DNA from 4 places in the Winslowiella toletana genome. Region 1 is predicted to be linked to each of the others. Evidence: predicted binding sites of a transcription regulator. Region 1 holds the regulator's gene; each other region holds the start of a gene.
The links. The regulator LexA, encoded in region 1, represses DNA repair genes until DNA is damaged. The targets are predictions, from matches to a motif close to TNCTGTATGTACATACAGNA.

Region 1 (3,160 bases):
ATTCGTGAAACAGCTTTACCGACTCCAGATTGGGAACGAAGTAGGGGAACACGCGCGGTCCATCGTGGATAAACACGTGGCGTGGCAAAACCGTGCCATCGATTTCCAGCGGCTCCAACGGATCGGGCAAGTCGCGTTTACGACATTGCGATCGCAATGCAAGGAGATCCGCCTTTGAATCATAAGGCAATACATACATAATGGGGCGCGAACTATCGAGCCCGAGTTCAGCTACCGGATCGGCCGGAATAGCCTTACTTCTCACCAAAAATGAGAGGGGTAAGTTTAGTAACTTGTAATAGAAATTACGCCAACCTGACATAGACAACATGAAGCCTCTTGTTAGCAAAGCGCGGCAAGCATACCAGAAAGCGCTATTAAGATCTGTTGTGTTGCAATACGTGCGCCACCCTCTGGTGGACGTTAAACATCTCAAAGGGTTCCCTGATTATGACAAATAATGTAACCGGCCTTGCGCGAATTGTGAAAGCAGCAGGTTATTCATGGAAAGGTTTGCGTGCCGCCTGGCAGCATGAAGCCGCATTTCGCGAGGAGTTGATCGCAGCAGTGGTGGCGATCGTTATTGCCTGCTGGCTTGATGTGGATGCCATCACTCGTGTACTGCTAATCGGCTCAGTACTGCTGGTGATTATCGTAGAAATCCTTAACAGCGCGATAGAAGCGGTGGTGGATCGGATCGGCAGTGAAATGCATGAGCTTTCCGGACGCGCCAAGGATATGGGGTCTGCGGCGGTGTTACTCACCATTCTGTTAGCGGTATTTGTCTGGATAATGCTGTTATGGGCACATTTCGCCTGACCAGGCAGAAATTGACAAGCAGTCGTTTTTTACGCAGCTTTAGGTTTCAAAGCAGCGAATACCTGTATATACTCACAGCGACTGTATAAACAACCAGGGGGCGGAATGAAAGCATTAACGGCAAGGCAGCAGCAGGTCTATGATCTGATTCGTGACCATATTAATCAGACGGGTATGCCTCCTACACGCGCCGAAATTGCCTCGCAATTAGGTTTCCGTTCCCCCAACGCCGCGGAAGAGCATCTGAAAGCCCTGGCGCGTAAGGGTGTGATTGAGATCGTTTCCGGCGCTTCGCGCGGCATTCGTCTGATGATGGAAGATGAGAGCGGCCTGCCGCTGATCGGTCGCGTCGCAGCGGGTGAACCATTGCTGGCAGAACAGCATATTGAAGGCCATTTTCAGGTCGACGCCAATCTGTTTAAACCTAATGCAGACTTCTTGTTGCGCGTCAGCGGCATGTCGATGAAAGACATCGGTATTATGGATGGCGATCTGCTGGCAGTGCATAAGACTCAGGACGTGCGTAATGGACAGGTTGTCGTAGCGCGTATTGACGATGAAGTCACCGTCAAACGACTGAAGAAACAAGGTAATGTGGTTCAGTTACTGCCTGAAAACAGTGATTTTCAGCCAATTGTGGTCGATCTTCGTCAGCAAACCCTGACGATTGAAGGTCTGGCGGTCGGTGTGATTCGCAACGGCAACTGGCTGTAACCTTCTACTTCCTTTAGCGCGTGCTGTTATCCTCCGCAGGCACGCGCCGTGACTTACATTGTCTATTTTATTGCATCAGAACTCTCAATATTGCATTACCCGAGAAAGCGCCTGAGTCAGGGGTGCTGGATCCAACGGTCTGATAGACGGAGCTTATCTTAAAATTTTTACTGCCATCGACAACACCAACAAAACTGGCATTATCATCAACCGTCAATGTACATTTTCCATTATTACCACACTTCGTCACATTTCTGGCCTCTCCGGAGACAGGCTGAACCCCCTCAAAGGTTAACTGCACGTTAGACGGGCTCCCGCAATTAATCCCAAAATTAGTACTTGAAGAGTGTCCGCTACGAGCCTGTGCGGTAGTTATTTTTCCATGATTAATGGCAATATTACTGCCTCCGGTCAAAGAACAGCTGGCCATCACATTAACCTGCACTGGAGCAAATCGATTTTGCATAGATGCCACTGCCAGCTCAACCCCACCCCCACCAGAACAGTATTTTTCTCCCTTATACCACTCTTCAGCTCCGATCTTTATTGGAATTCTCACGTTGTATGTGCCGGAAAAAGCGCTCCCTTTGGTGATATAAACGCGCAGTTTTGTCTCAGTAAAAGAGTTTTCGACCAGCGGATAACGGGATCCGACATTAAGACTGCTCGGAAAATTTCCCACCCAATTAGGAAATTTGTACGGACCAGAATAGGTCTGAAAACCTGAATATATTCCGCGCACAAGATAGTTTCCGGAAATAATTTCTATACGGCCCGTCAATCCGTCACCCAGAGAGATATCGCCCCCTCCAGCGGGTAATGCTATCCATGTCGCCAGGTTCTTGCTGCCGTTTCCACTTGCAATATTATTCGTGCCAAAGGGAACATTATAACGTTGAATCCATGATACGCTTCCTGGTGCGGTGGACGGTAACCCGGGTAAAGTGATATCAAAGTAATCCGCTGTACTACCATTACTGACGGTTATTGGAGGGATTGCCTGTGAGTTATCATCCATTTGCCACAATATTTGCAAATCACGGCAAGGGTCATAGGCAAAGGCAGGTATACTACAGCAAAGAAAAATAAAAGATAAAAAGTAATTAACTACATTCACCTTTTCAACTCCTTTTAAATATTATTTTCAGAGTTACACATTAAAAAATCAGCATTGCTGATGCTGTATTTTTAGTGCGTAACTGCTATTTCTCGAACGCATTGAGATATATCCGCAATGATTCATAATTTTCTTCACACAAATCTGGCCTGGCATTTACAATCGTGACGTGCTGAGACGCCTGTGGCGGTTATAACTAAAAGTAACTTATGCTCATACTTGCAGAGGCCGAAAATGCCTTTGTCTCCAACTGACCGGTACCATTTTTAAATGGCACTGCTGTGAAAACGAAAACGCCTGATTCTTTTCCTGAAAGCCCATTAGTGATTGGATAACCAATGGATACTGACCCATAGATTGTCCCCCCTCCAAGGGTTAATTTAGTGGACGTTCCCTCTCCCTGATAAAGAGCAATGCCAAAATTGCTGACATTCGTTGCCAGTACGTTTGTATTCGCGCCCAGTTGAGTCCCTGTCACCTTCACGTAAGCTGTTCCCTGAGGATAATCAC
Region 2 (3,160 bases), 2.1 Mb from region 1:
GGTTTCTGCACGGCAGCGGCTGGCTGAGCTGCGGGTGCAGACTGCCAGCTGGCCGCTGACGATGCCGTCGGCTGCTGAACGGGCTGTGGCGCATACTGCGGTGCCGCTGGTGCGGACTGCGGCGCGTACTGTGGTGCCGCTGGTGCTGGAGCCGGTTGCTGCCAGGCTGGCGTAGCCGGTTGCGGCGGCTCAACATGATATTCAGGCTGGGCTTCTGCTTCCGGCATTGCATCCAGGGTAAACAGCGGCTCTGTCGGGCCGTCGTCAACCAGATCGTCCATTGGCGAGAAGTCAAAGGCACGCGACGTGTCTAAAGAGAAACTCTGCACCGGTTCAGCCTGAGCCGGCTCTTGCGTGTAACGCTGTTGCTGCTGTTCAGCGAACTGACGCGCCAGCACCGCCTGTTGTAGCGCCTCTTCATCCTCTTGCTCCGGCGCAAACTCTTCGCCATAGCGCTGTTGCTGCTGTGTCATAAAGGCTTCACGCAGCTGCGACTCCTGCATCATCGCCTGTTCATCTTCATCCGGCTGCACAGCCGCCGTTACAGGCTGCGGCGCTAGCTGTTGCTCCTGCTCTTTGGCCTTCTCTTCGGCGATGCGCTGGGATGGCAGCTTAATACCATAAGAAGCCAGTTCACGACGCGTTGGTAGTTTCACCGGATTTGGGCGCGGTAGTTCAGGGCCAATACCCTGTTTTACCTGTGGATTACCGTCGCTGCCGCTGGTCGCAGTGAACCCCGGCATAAATGCCGCTGCACTGGCTGCAACCTTCGCGGCATCGGCAACGCTGCCCGGCTGCGGCGAATTCGCGGCAATCGCCGTCGGCTCAGCTTGTGGAGCCGAGAAATCAAACGGTGAAGCGGTAGATGCTGACGTGTCACGCCAGTTGCCCATGCGCGGGCCATCATCTTCACTCTCCAACGGATGATTCGGCGCAGGTGTTTCGTCCGGTACTTCAAAACGATACACCGGTGGCGCTTCAGGCTGTGGCGCAGGGACGTCTGCCGGAGCTGGCTGGCCGATCGCAGGTGCGGCAACCGCTGCGGCAACCGGACGCTCTGCCGCCGTATCCGGGGCCGTCACTTCAGGTGCTGGCGCACGTTGCGCAGCATTCGCGGTTGCCGCCAGTGCAGCCGTGGTCGCCGCTGCGGCTTTCGCTAACAGTGGGTCCTGCGTTTCAGCGTCTTCATCTTCGCCCTGCTGTTGCGCGGCAACTAGCTTCGGTGCCGACAGCAATACGTCGTCGTCATCATGCGCCGCCACTTTCTGTGCCGGAACAGCGCGGGGTTGATCGTCTTCCTCTTCCTCTTCCTCTTCCTGCCACCGTTCATCGTGGCGGGAGCGGTTACTGGCAAAAGTCAGCACGCCCATCACCGTGCCGCCAATTTTTTCGGCAATCATCAGCCATGACCAGCCGGTATACAGCGTCAGTCCCGCCGCCCAAACGCACAGCAGGGTTAATGTTCCGCCCGCACCATTAAAATAGGGTGCCATCGCATTACTCACCAGGCTGCCAATTACGCCGCCCGATGCGAAATACCAGATGTCATCAGCGTTAATCGCCGCCAGTCCGCAGGTGGTGATCACCAGCGCCAGCACGCCGATCAAGCGTAATGCTACCGCGAAATAGTCGATGTAATCCTGGCTGTCACGCTGGCGGAAGGTGATCCAGCAAAGTCCCAGAATAACCGGAGGAATGGCATAGGCCATTACGCCAAAAATAAACAGCAATGTATCGGCAAGCCACGCGCCCGGCGCGCCACCGAGATTGTGAATCGGTTCATGCCAGGCGGTCTGTGACCAACTGGGATCGGAAGGATTGAAGCTCAGCAGCGCAGCCATCAAATAAACGGCGAAAAGAGCAACAATAATTAACAGCGCTTCGAGTAAACGACGTCCACTACTCAGCGGCTGCAAGGTAACTTCTTTATCTTCTGTGTATTCCTGGCTCAAGAGTACTCTCCAGGTGCCTGTAAACTTGGAAGGCAACAGCGCCGGGCAAGCCCGACGCTGAACCTGTATGAATTCACAGGAGTGTACCGAAATCTATCAGGTTTTGCACCTGCCCTGTGTTACCGCGTTTTAATCACTAAGCGGTTACTTTGTTTCACTTCTTCCATGACAACGTAGGTGCGTGTGTCATTCACACCAGGCAGACGCAGCAAGGTTTCCCCCAGCAATTTACGATAAGCCGACATATCAGGAACACGCGTTTTCAACAGATAGTCGAAATCGCCAGAAACGAGGTGACACTCTTGAGTTTCCTCAAGTTTTTGAACTGCGGCGTTAAATTGCTCAAACACGTCGGGCGCACCACGATTCAGAGTAATCTCAACAAAAACCAGCAGTGAAGCATCAAGATAATGCGGGTTCAGCTGCGCGGTATAGCCAAGAATAAAACCCTGACGCTCCAGGCGACGCACGCGCTCAAGACACGGCGTTGGCGATAAGCCAACCCGTTTGGAAAGTTCGACGTTAGAAATTCGACCATCCTTTTGCAGCTCATTGAGGATATTACGGTCGATTCTGTCGAGATCTTTACCGGGGCGTTTTTTATTGTCTACCATTATTATTGTCTCTCTTAATTCCTTCCCTTTACCTGCCACACCCTGCACGACATCTATGTAACAGAGTTGTTTGAAGTGAAGACATTGAGTCTGTTGCTCGATAAGCGCCATCCATATGACGCATGTTGCCTGTCCACACCATGCGTCATGACAAATGACAGACTGAGTTTATTCGGAGTAATGTGCGAAACACGGTATGAAACCCTGCTCTGCTGCCCTAAAAACCCTCTGCTTCCCATAATGTTTTCGCAAAAGCGCAGCCGATTGTCAAAGTAAAACAAACAAAATCAGTACAACATGCCATATGCCGTGCTGCACGACTGTTTTTAAAAAGGTATTTTTGCTTTGAACGGCGCGCTGTTGCTGCCCGCTGCTGGTTTTTTACCCGGCAGCGTGACACCCGTGATTCATCGGTCAAAACTGTTGCATCGATTGTTAACAAAATTTCAGAATGCTTTTGTTGCGGCGTTAAATTCCCTACAATCCCTGAATATGTTTGCCAGTTAACAAACGAGGGTCTCATGGGCACGGCCAAACACAGTAAATTATTAATTCTGGGCTCTGGTCCAGCAGGCTATACCGCCGCAGTTTACG
Region 3 (3,160 bases), 2.0 Mb from region 1:
TGATATTACGCGCGGCGCGACCAATGGTCTGAATCAACGAACGTTCGGAGCGCAGGAAGCCCTCTTTGTCGGCATCCAGTATCGCTACCAGCGACACCTCTGGCATATCAAGCCCCTCACGCAGCAGGTTGATCCCCACCAGCACATCGAACTCGCCGAGGCGCAGATCGCGGATAATCTCCACCCTTTCGACAGTATCGATATCCGAGTGCAGATAGCGCACCTTTTCGCCATGCTCCTCAAGGTACTCGGTCAGATCTTCCGCCATGCGCTTGGTCAGCGTGGTCACCAGCACCCTTTCGTTAATCGCCGCCCGCTTACGGATCTCAGACAACAGGTCATCGACCTGAGTCCCGACCGGACGCACTTCGATAATCGGATCGAGCAGACCGGTCGGGCGCACCACCTGATCGATAATCTCTTCACCCGATTTCTCCAGCTCGTAGTTACCCGGCGTCGCGGAGACATAAATGGTCTGTGGTGCCAGCGCTTCAAACTCTTCGAATTTCATCGGGCGGTTATCCAGCGCCGACGGCAGACGGAAGCCATACTCCACCAGCGTCTCTTTACGCGCACGGTCGCCGCGATACATGCCACCAATTTGCGGAATCGTAACGTGCGACTCATCCACCACCAGCAGGCCATCAGCTGGCAGATAGTCAAACAGCGTCGGCGGCGCTTCGCCCGGTCCACGACCTGAAAGGTAGCGCGAATAGTTTTCGATCCCGGAGCAGTAACCCAGCTCGTTCATCATCTCGAGATCGAACTGTGTACGCTGCGACAGGCGCTGCTCTTCCAGCAGCTTATTGTTGGCCAGCAGCACCTGACGACGATCCGCCAGCTCAACTTTGATCTCTTCCATCGCCTGTAAAATACGCTCACGTGGCGTAACGTAGTGGGTTTTCGGGTAGATGGTATAGCGTTGCAGCACCTCCAGCACCTGGCCGGTCAGTGGGTCCAGCAACGACAGCCGCTCGACTTCTTCATCGAACAGCTCAACGCGTAGCGCAATTTCATCGGATTCCGCCGGAAAGATATCGATAACCTCGCCGCGCACGCGGAATGTCCCGCGCTGAAACGCCTGGTCATTGCGCGTGTACTGCAATTCGGTCAGACGGCGCAGAATCGAGCGTTGATCGATTATCATGCCGCGCGTCAGATGCAGCATCATTTTCAGATAAAGATCGGGATCGCCCAGACCATAAATCGCCGATACCGAAGCCACCACAATCACATCGCGGCGTTCCAGCAGCGCTTTGGTGGCCGAGAGCCGCATTTGCTCAATATGTTCGTTCACCGAGGCGTCTTTCTCGATAAAGGTATCTGAGCTTGGCACATAGGCTTCGGGCTGATAGTAGTCGTAATATGAGACGAAATACTCCACCGCATTATCGGGGAAAAACTCTTTCATCTCGCCGTACAGCTGCGCAGCCAGCGTTTTGTTTGGCGCCAGCACCATCGTCGGGCGATTAAGATCGGCAATCACATTCGCGACGGTAAAGGTTTTTCCTGAGCCGGTCACCCCCAGCAGCGTCTGATGGGCAAGACCATCTTCCAGCCCTTCCTCAAGGCGTCGAATTGCCTCGGGCTGGTCGCCAGAAGGTTTAAATGCGGAATTAAGTTTAAAAACTTTGCTCATTGATGGGCTACCTGAAGAAGAAAAGCGCGAACCGGAGTGTAATTCTACTCCCCCTTGGCAAATTTTCCAGAAAATTATACTGGATATAATAACAGTTATTTCGCACAATGTGTGGTCTCAGAGTAATCACTGACTTTTCTCCGACTTTACTGGACAAATGCCTGAGGACAGGTCGATAAGGTTATCCCCAGAAGTTTTGAACCTTTAACATTTGTCAAGCGCACTGTCGCGAAAGCGTCACAGAGGAAATGTCGGAAATGCCGCAGGCTTGATTTTCATCAACTTGTTGATTTCATTTCAATTGATTCCTGAGTCGAGATAAGCATCAGTTAAAGCCGAAGCCGCGTCCGCTCTCGCTTATCACATGTTTTCAGTATCTAATGCACAAGGTTATCCACAGGAATAGTGGATAACTGATTTCAGCGCCCGAAACATCAGGTGTGTATAAATCTGTGCTGCACCCGTTCTGCGCGCTGAAATATTTTTTTTTCGCTTTTTTTCATCTTTTCTTATCGCTAAACGGCCTATGCAATGCATAACTTGCCGCGCCATGCCACTGTTTTCGGACATTGTTTTTGGGATGCGCTTCTCGTCGATATTGCCCAATTCCGCTCCCTTTGCACCACTCAGCCCAGTCATAAGCACCGTAACAGTGCAGGCCACTGTTAACCTTATGTGATTATTTAACTCCACTGACTAATTGAAAGGCTTAATTACTCGCCAAAGGTAAAAGTTAACTTTTTCTGATACGAGCTGGCCTGTTAATTGCAGCACGTCTTTACTACCTCGCGCTTATAAACACCGGGCCAGCAAAGCCCGTTGCCAGCGCAAGATAATCCCGAAGGAGTGTGCCCGATGCTAAGTTTACGTGCGGTTAATCAATTTTATGGTCAGAACCATATTTTGTGGGATGTTGATCTCGATCTGCCGCCCGGTACTTGTACCGGAATTATCGGGCGTCCGGGCATGGGAAAAACCACGCTGGTCAACTGCATTATGGGCAACTTGCCGGTCAACAGCGGCAGCATGACGTGGCAGGAAAATGGCGCGCCGCCGAAAAATCTGCTGCTGCAACCGATGGAGACCCGGGCGCGGATGGGCATCGGCTATGTGCCGCAGGGGCGCCATATTTTCTCGCAGTTAACCATTGAAGAAAATTTACTGATTGCGCTACTGGCCGGACAGAACGACCGCCACTGCGCCATTCCCGCCATGGTGTATGACCTGTTTCCACATCTTTACGCATTGCGCCATCAACGCAGCGGCGAGCTGCCTGTCGAGCAACAGCAGCAGCTGGCGCTGGCACGCGCGCTGGTGTTACAGCCGAAATTACTGATTCTTGATGAGCCGACCGAGGGGATGTCACCGTGGCTGGAGGAGGAGATGGGCAACCTGATTTATCGTCTTAATCATGATTTTGGCCTGACGATTCTGCTGCTGGAGCAGCGCCTGTCGGTGATTCGCCGCGTGGCGCACTACTTTCTGCTGCTGCATCGTGGACGTAATGTGGCGCAAGGTAAG
Region 4 (3,160 bases), 1.5 Mb from region 1:
GCTCGGCTTCATCGTCCATCAGGTTCTGAATGCCTTGCTGGCATTTCATATGGAATTTAACCCAGAAGCGTTCCTGCCGATCGTTGATAAAGCTGTAAGTGTGGCTACCGAAACCGTGGACATGACGATAAGAGCTCGGCAATCCGCGATCGCTGGCGTCGATGGTCAGCTGATGCAGCGATTCAGGCAGTTGAGAGAAGAAATCCCATTTATACGTCGGGTTACGCAAGTTGGTGCGTGGATCGCGTTTTACCACGTGATTCAGATCGGGGAATTTCAGCGGATCGCGCAGATAAAATACCGGGGTATTATTCCCGACCAGATCCCAGTTACCTTCTTCAGTATAGAATTTCAGTGAGAAGCCACGAATATCTCGCTCTGCATCAGCACCGCCGCGTTCACCCGCAACGGTTGAAAAACGGATAAACAGGTCGGTTTTTTTACCAATATCAGAGAAAATTTTTGCGCGGGTAAAGCGGGTAATATCATGAGTGACGGTAAAGGTGCCATAAGCGCCGGAACCTTTCGCATGCATACGACGCTCAGGAATCACTTCGCGGTCAAAGTGTGCCAGCTTTTCCAGAAACCAAACGTCCTGTAACAGCATTGGGCCGCGACGTCCGGCGGTCATCGAATTATTATTATCGGCAACCGGTGCGCCTGCAGCGGTGGTGAGGCCTTTTTTGCTCATTGCGGTTTCTCTCTTCTGAATGAAATGGAGAACGGTTTACATAAAGTAATCCTGATAATTAATAGAATTGCTAAGTATCAATACTATTGTCGGCTCTGACCTTGATCTCTGGCAATCTGGCAAAAACTATCACTGCTATTTATGAAATGGATACTGACAGGGATTGCCTTTAATCTTACAACCCCAGTAACAGCTGACGCTCCAGCTGCGGATCAAGTAAAGTGACATGCACGCCCACCAGCCGCACGCCACGTCCACCGCGGCGTTCGTCCCAGGTTTTTTTTGCCAGACCGATAAGATCATCTTTATTCAGAACCGGCCAGACATGCTCCTGGGTGGTCAGTTGAAAATCACTGAATTTCAGTTTAATGCCCTGCCGCGCAATATGTCGATCCGGTTTAATCGCCGTCAGCCGACGCTCCAGCTCTTCGTACAGATAATCGAGGATCTTCAGACAGGCTTCCCAGCTGTGAATATCTTCCGATAGGGTGCGCTCAACCCCCAGCGACTTACGCTCGCGCTCGGTAATCACTTCGCGATCGTCAATCCCGTTACTGCGCTCCCACAGTACCCGACCAAATTTACCAAAACGTTTGAGCAGCATCGCCAGGTCGCTTTTTTGCACATCAGCGCAGCTGTAAAGCCCCTGCTCTTCCAGCTTCTTTGCCGTCACTTTCCCCACGCCGGGAATTTTAACCAGCGGCAAGGTCTGTAAAAATGCCGGCATCTGTTCCGGAGTAATCACAAACTGGCCATTGGGCTTATTTAAATCCGAAGCGATTTTGGCAAGGAATTTAATCGGCGCGATACCGGCCGAAGCGGTGAGATTAAGCTCACGCTCAATACTCTGCCGAATTTCCCGCGCCATTAAGGTGGCAGAGCCGTGACAATGCTCACTGTCGGTGACATCCAGGTACGCCTCATCCAGCGACAGCGGCTCGATTAATGAAGTGTAACGCGAGAAGATTTCACGAATATGGCTGGAAGCGGCTTTATAAGCGTCAAAGCGGCCAGGAACAACTTTCAGATGCGGGCAGAGTTTCAGCGCCATCGCGGTAGACATGGCGCTGTGGACGCCGTATTTACGTGCCGGATAATTGGCCGTGCTGATAACACCGCGCTGTTTCTGGCTACCGCCAATGGCAATCGGGATATCACGCAAAGCAGGATTGTCGCGCATTTCGACCGCAGCGAAAAAGCAGTCCATATCAACGTGAATGATTTTACGCATATCCCTCCTCCGGCATTACTGTATAAGTATACAGTCAAAAAGACAGGATTCAAGTGGGTAAGATAACCATTCAATTGGCCGAAATACCCGCCGTAAAGGGGATAAGTCTCACAGCTGGCGGGATTATTCTCAGTCAGCATCTTGATAAAAAAATAGACAATGTTAATGTTGCGCAGCGAAAGCGGATTTTTCCGATAATGCATGTACCAGACGTCGCCAGACGTCGCACTTCAAACCCTCTATTTCAAGGGAAAACGAATGGGCAAAATCGCACTGCTGTTTGCGATGATTTTTATGCCAGCCGTCAGCATGGCCACCGTATCTGAACCTGTTCAGCCGTTGGCTCCGGTAAGCAAAGAGTTAAAGAAACAATTAATCGGTACGCCGGTTTATCTGCAAATCTTCAAAGAAGAGCGGATGCTGGAACTGTACGGAAAAATCGGCAACGAATATCGCCTGCTGGATAGCTATCGCATCTGTAATTTTTCCGGCGGGCTGGGCCCAAAGCAGCGTCAGGGCGATTTTAAAAGCCCGGAAGGTTTCTACACCGTTACCCAGCGCCAGTTAAAACCGGACAGTCGATTTTATCGCGCCATCAATATCGGTTTTCCTAATGAGTACGATCGTCAGCAGGGCTATGACGGTAAATATCTGATGATTCATGGTGATTGCGTGTCAGTCGGCTGCTATGCCATGACAAACGCCTATATGGATGAGATCTTTACTTACGTCAATGCGGCACTGCGAAACGGTCAGTCAGAGATTAGCGTCAGTATTTATCCATTCCGCATGACGGAAAGTAATATGCAGCGCCATCGCAACTCATACTTTGCTGCGTTCTGGAAGCAGTTGCAGCCGGGATATGCCTATTTTGTTGAGCATCGCCAGCCGCCCAACGTCAGCGTAAACTCTGGCAAATATGTGCTGAATGGCAGCCCGATAATTAGCGACCCGTCAGCACCATCTGGATCATTCTTCGCGCTCACCAAGACAAAATAGCACCCACTCTCCGGGTTCAATTTTGTTCCAGGTTTCATTGCCGGTTAGCGGCTGTGTCGCGATCACTGTGACCACGTCATTTGGCGTGGTCTGCTTCTGAAAATCAATTTCCACATCCTGATCGAGCAATTTGGCTTTGCCAAACGGCGCACGACGGGTGATCCAGAACAGATTGGTCGAGCAGAACGCCATCAGATAACGCCCATCCGACAGCAGCATATTAAATACGCCTTTCTCGC

Region 2: RIN69_RS08210 (DNA translocase FtsK 4TM domain-containing protein) is a predicted target of LexA. The motif match lies at 2,014-2,033, and genes of this name have one in related genera.
Region 3: uvrB (excinuclease ABC subunit UvrB) is a predicted target of LexA. The motif match lies at 1,717-1,736, and genes of this name have one in related genera.
Region 4: dinB (DNA polymerase IV) is a predicted target of LexA. The motif match lies at 1,939-1,958, and genes of this name have one in related genera.

What each region holds. Positions count from the first base shown of each region.
Region 1 covers NZ_CP134152.1:4,551,836-4,554,995, reverse strand. The annotation lists gene plsB (glycerol-3-phosphate 1-O-acyltransferase PlsB) at 1-322, opposite strand, end outside; gene RIN69_RS20715 (diacylglycerol kinase) at 451-819, shown strand; gene lexA (transcriptional repressor LexA) at 925-1,533, shown strand; gene RIN69_RS20705 (hypothetical protein) at 1,601-2,650, opposite strand; gene RIN69_RS20700 (fimbrial protein) at 2,847-3,160, opposite strand, start outside.
Region 2 covers NZ_CP134152.1:1,739,137-1,742,296, reverse strand. The annotation lists gene RIN69_RS08210 (DNA translocase FtsK 4TM domain-containing protein) at 1-1,952, opposite strand, end outside; gene lrp (leucine-responsive transcriptional regulator Lrp) at 2,072-2,566, opposite strand; gene RIN69_RS08200 (hypothetical protein) at 2,784-3,089, opposite strand; gene trxB (thioredoxin-disulfide reductase) at 3,088-3,160, shown strand, end outside.
Region 3 covers NZ_CP134152.1:1,606,092-1,609,251, reverse strand. The annotation lists gene uvrB (excinuclease ABC subunit UvrB) at 1-1,639, opposite strand, end outside; gene RIN69_RS07585 (hypothetical protein) at 2,030-2,245, opposite strand; gene RIN69_RS07580 (ABC transporter ATP-binding protein) at 2,495-3,160, shown strand, end outside.
Region 4 covers NZ_CP134152.1:1,089,303-1,092,462, reverse strand. The annotation lists gene RIN69_RS05005 (catalase) at 1-691, opposite strand, end outside; gene dinB (DNA polymerase IV) at 867-1,922, opposite strand; gene dpaA (peptidoglycan meso-diaminopimelic acid protein amidase) at 2,181-2,921, shown strand; gene RIN69_RS04990 (class II glutamine amidotransferase) at 2,892-3,160, opposite strand, start outside.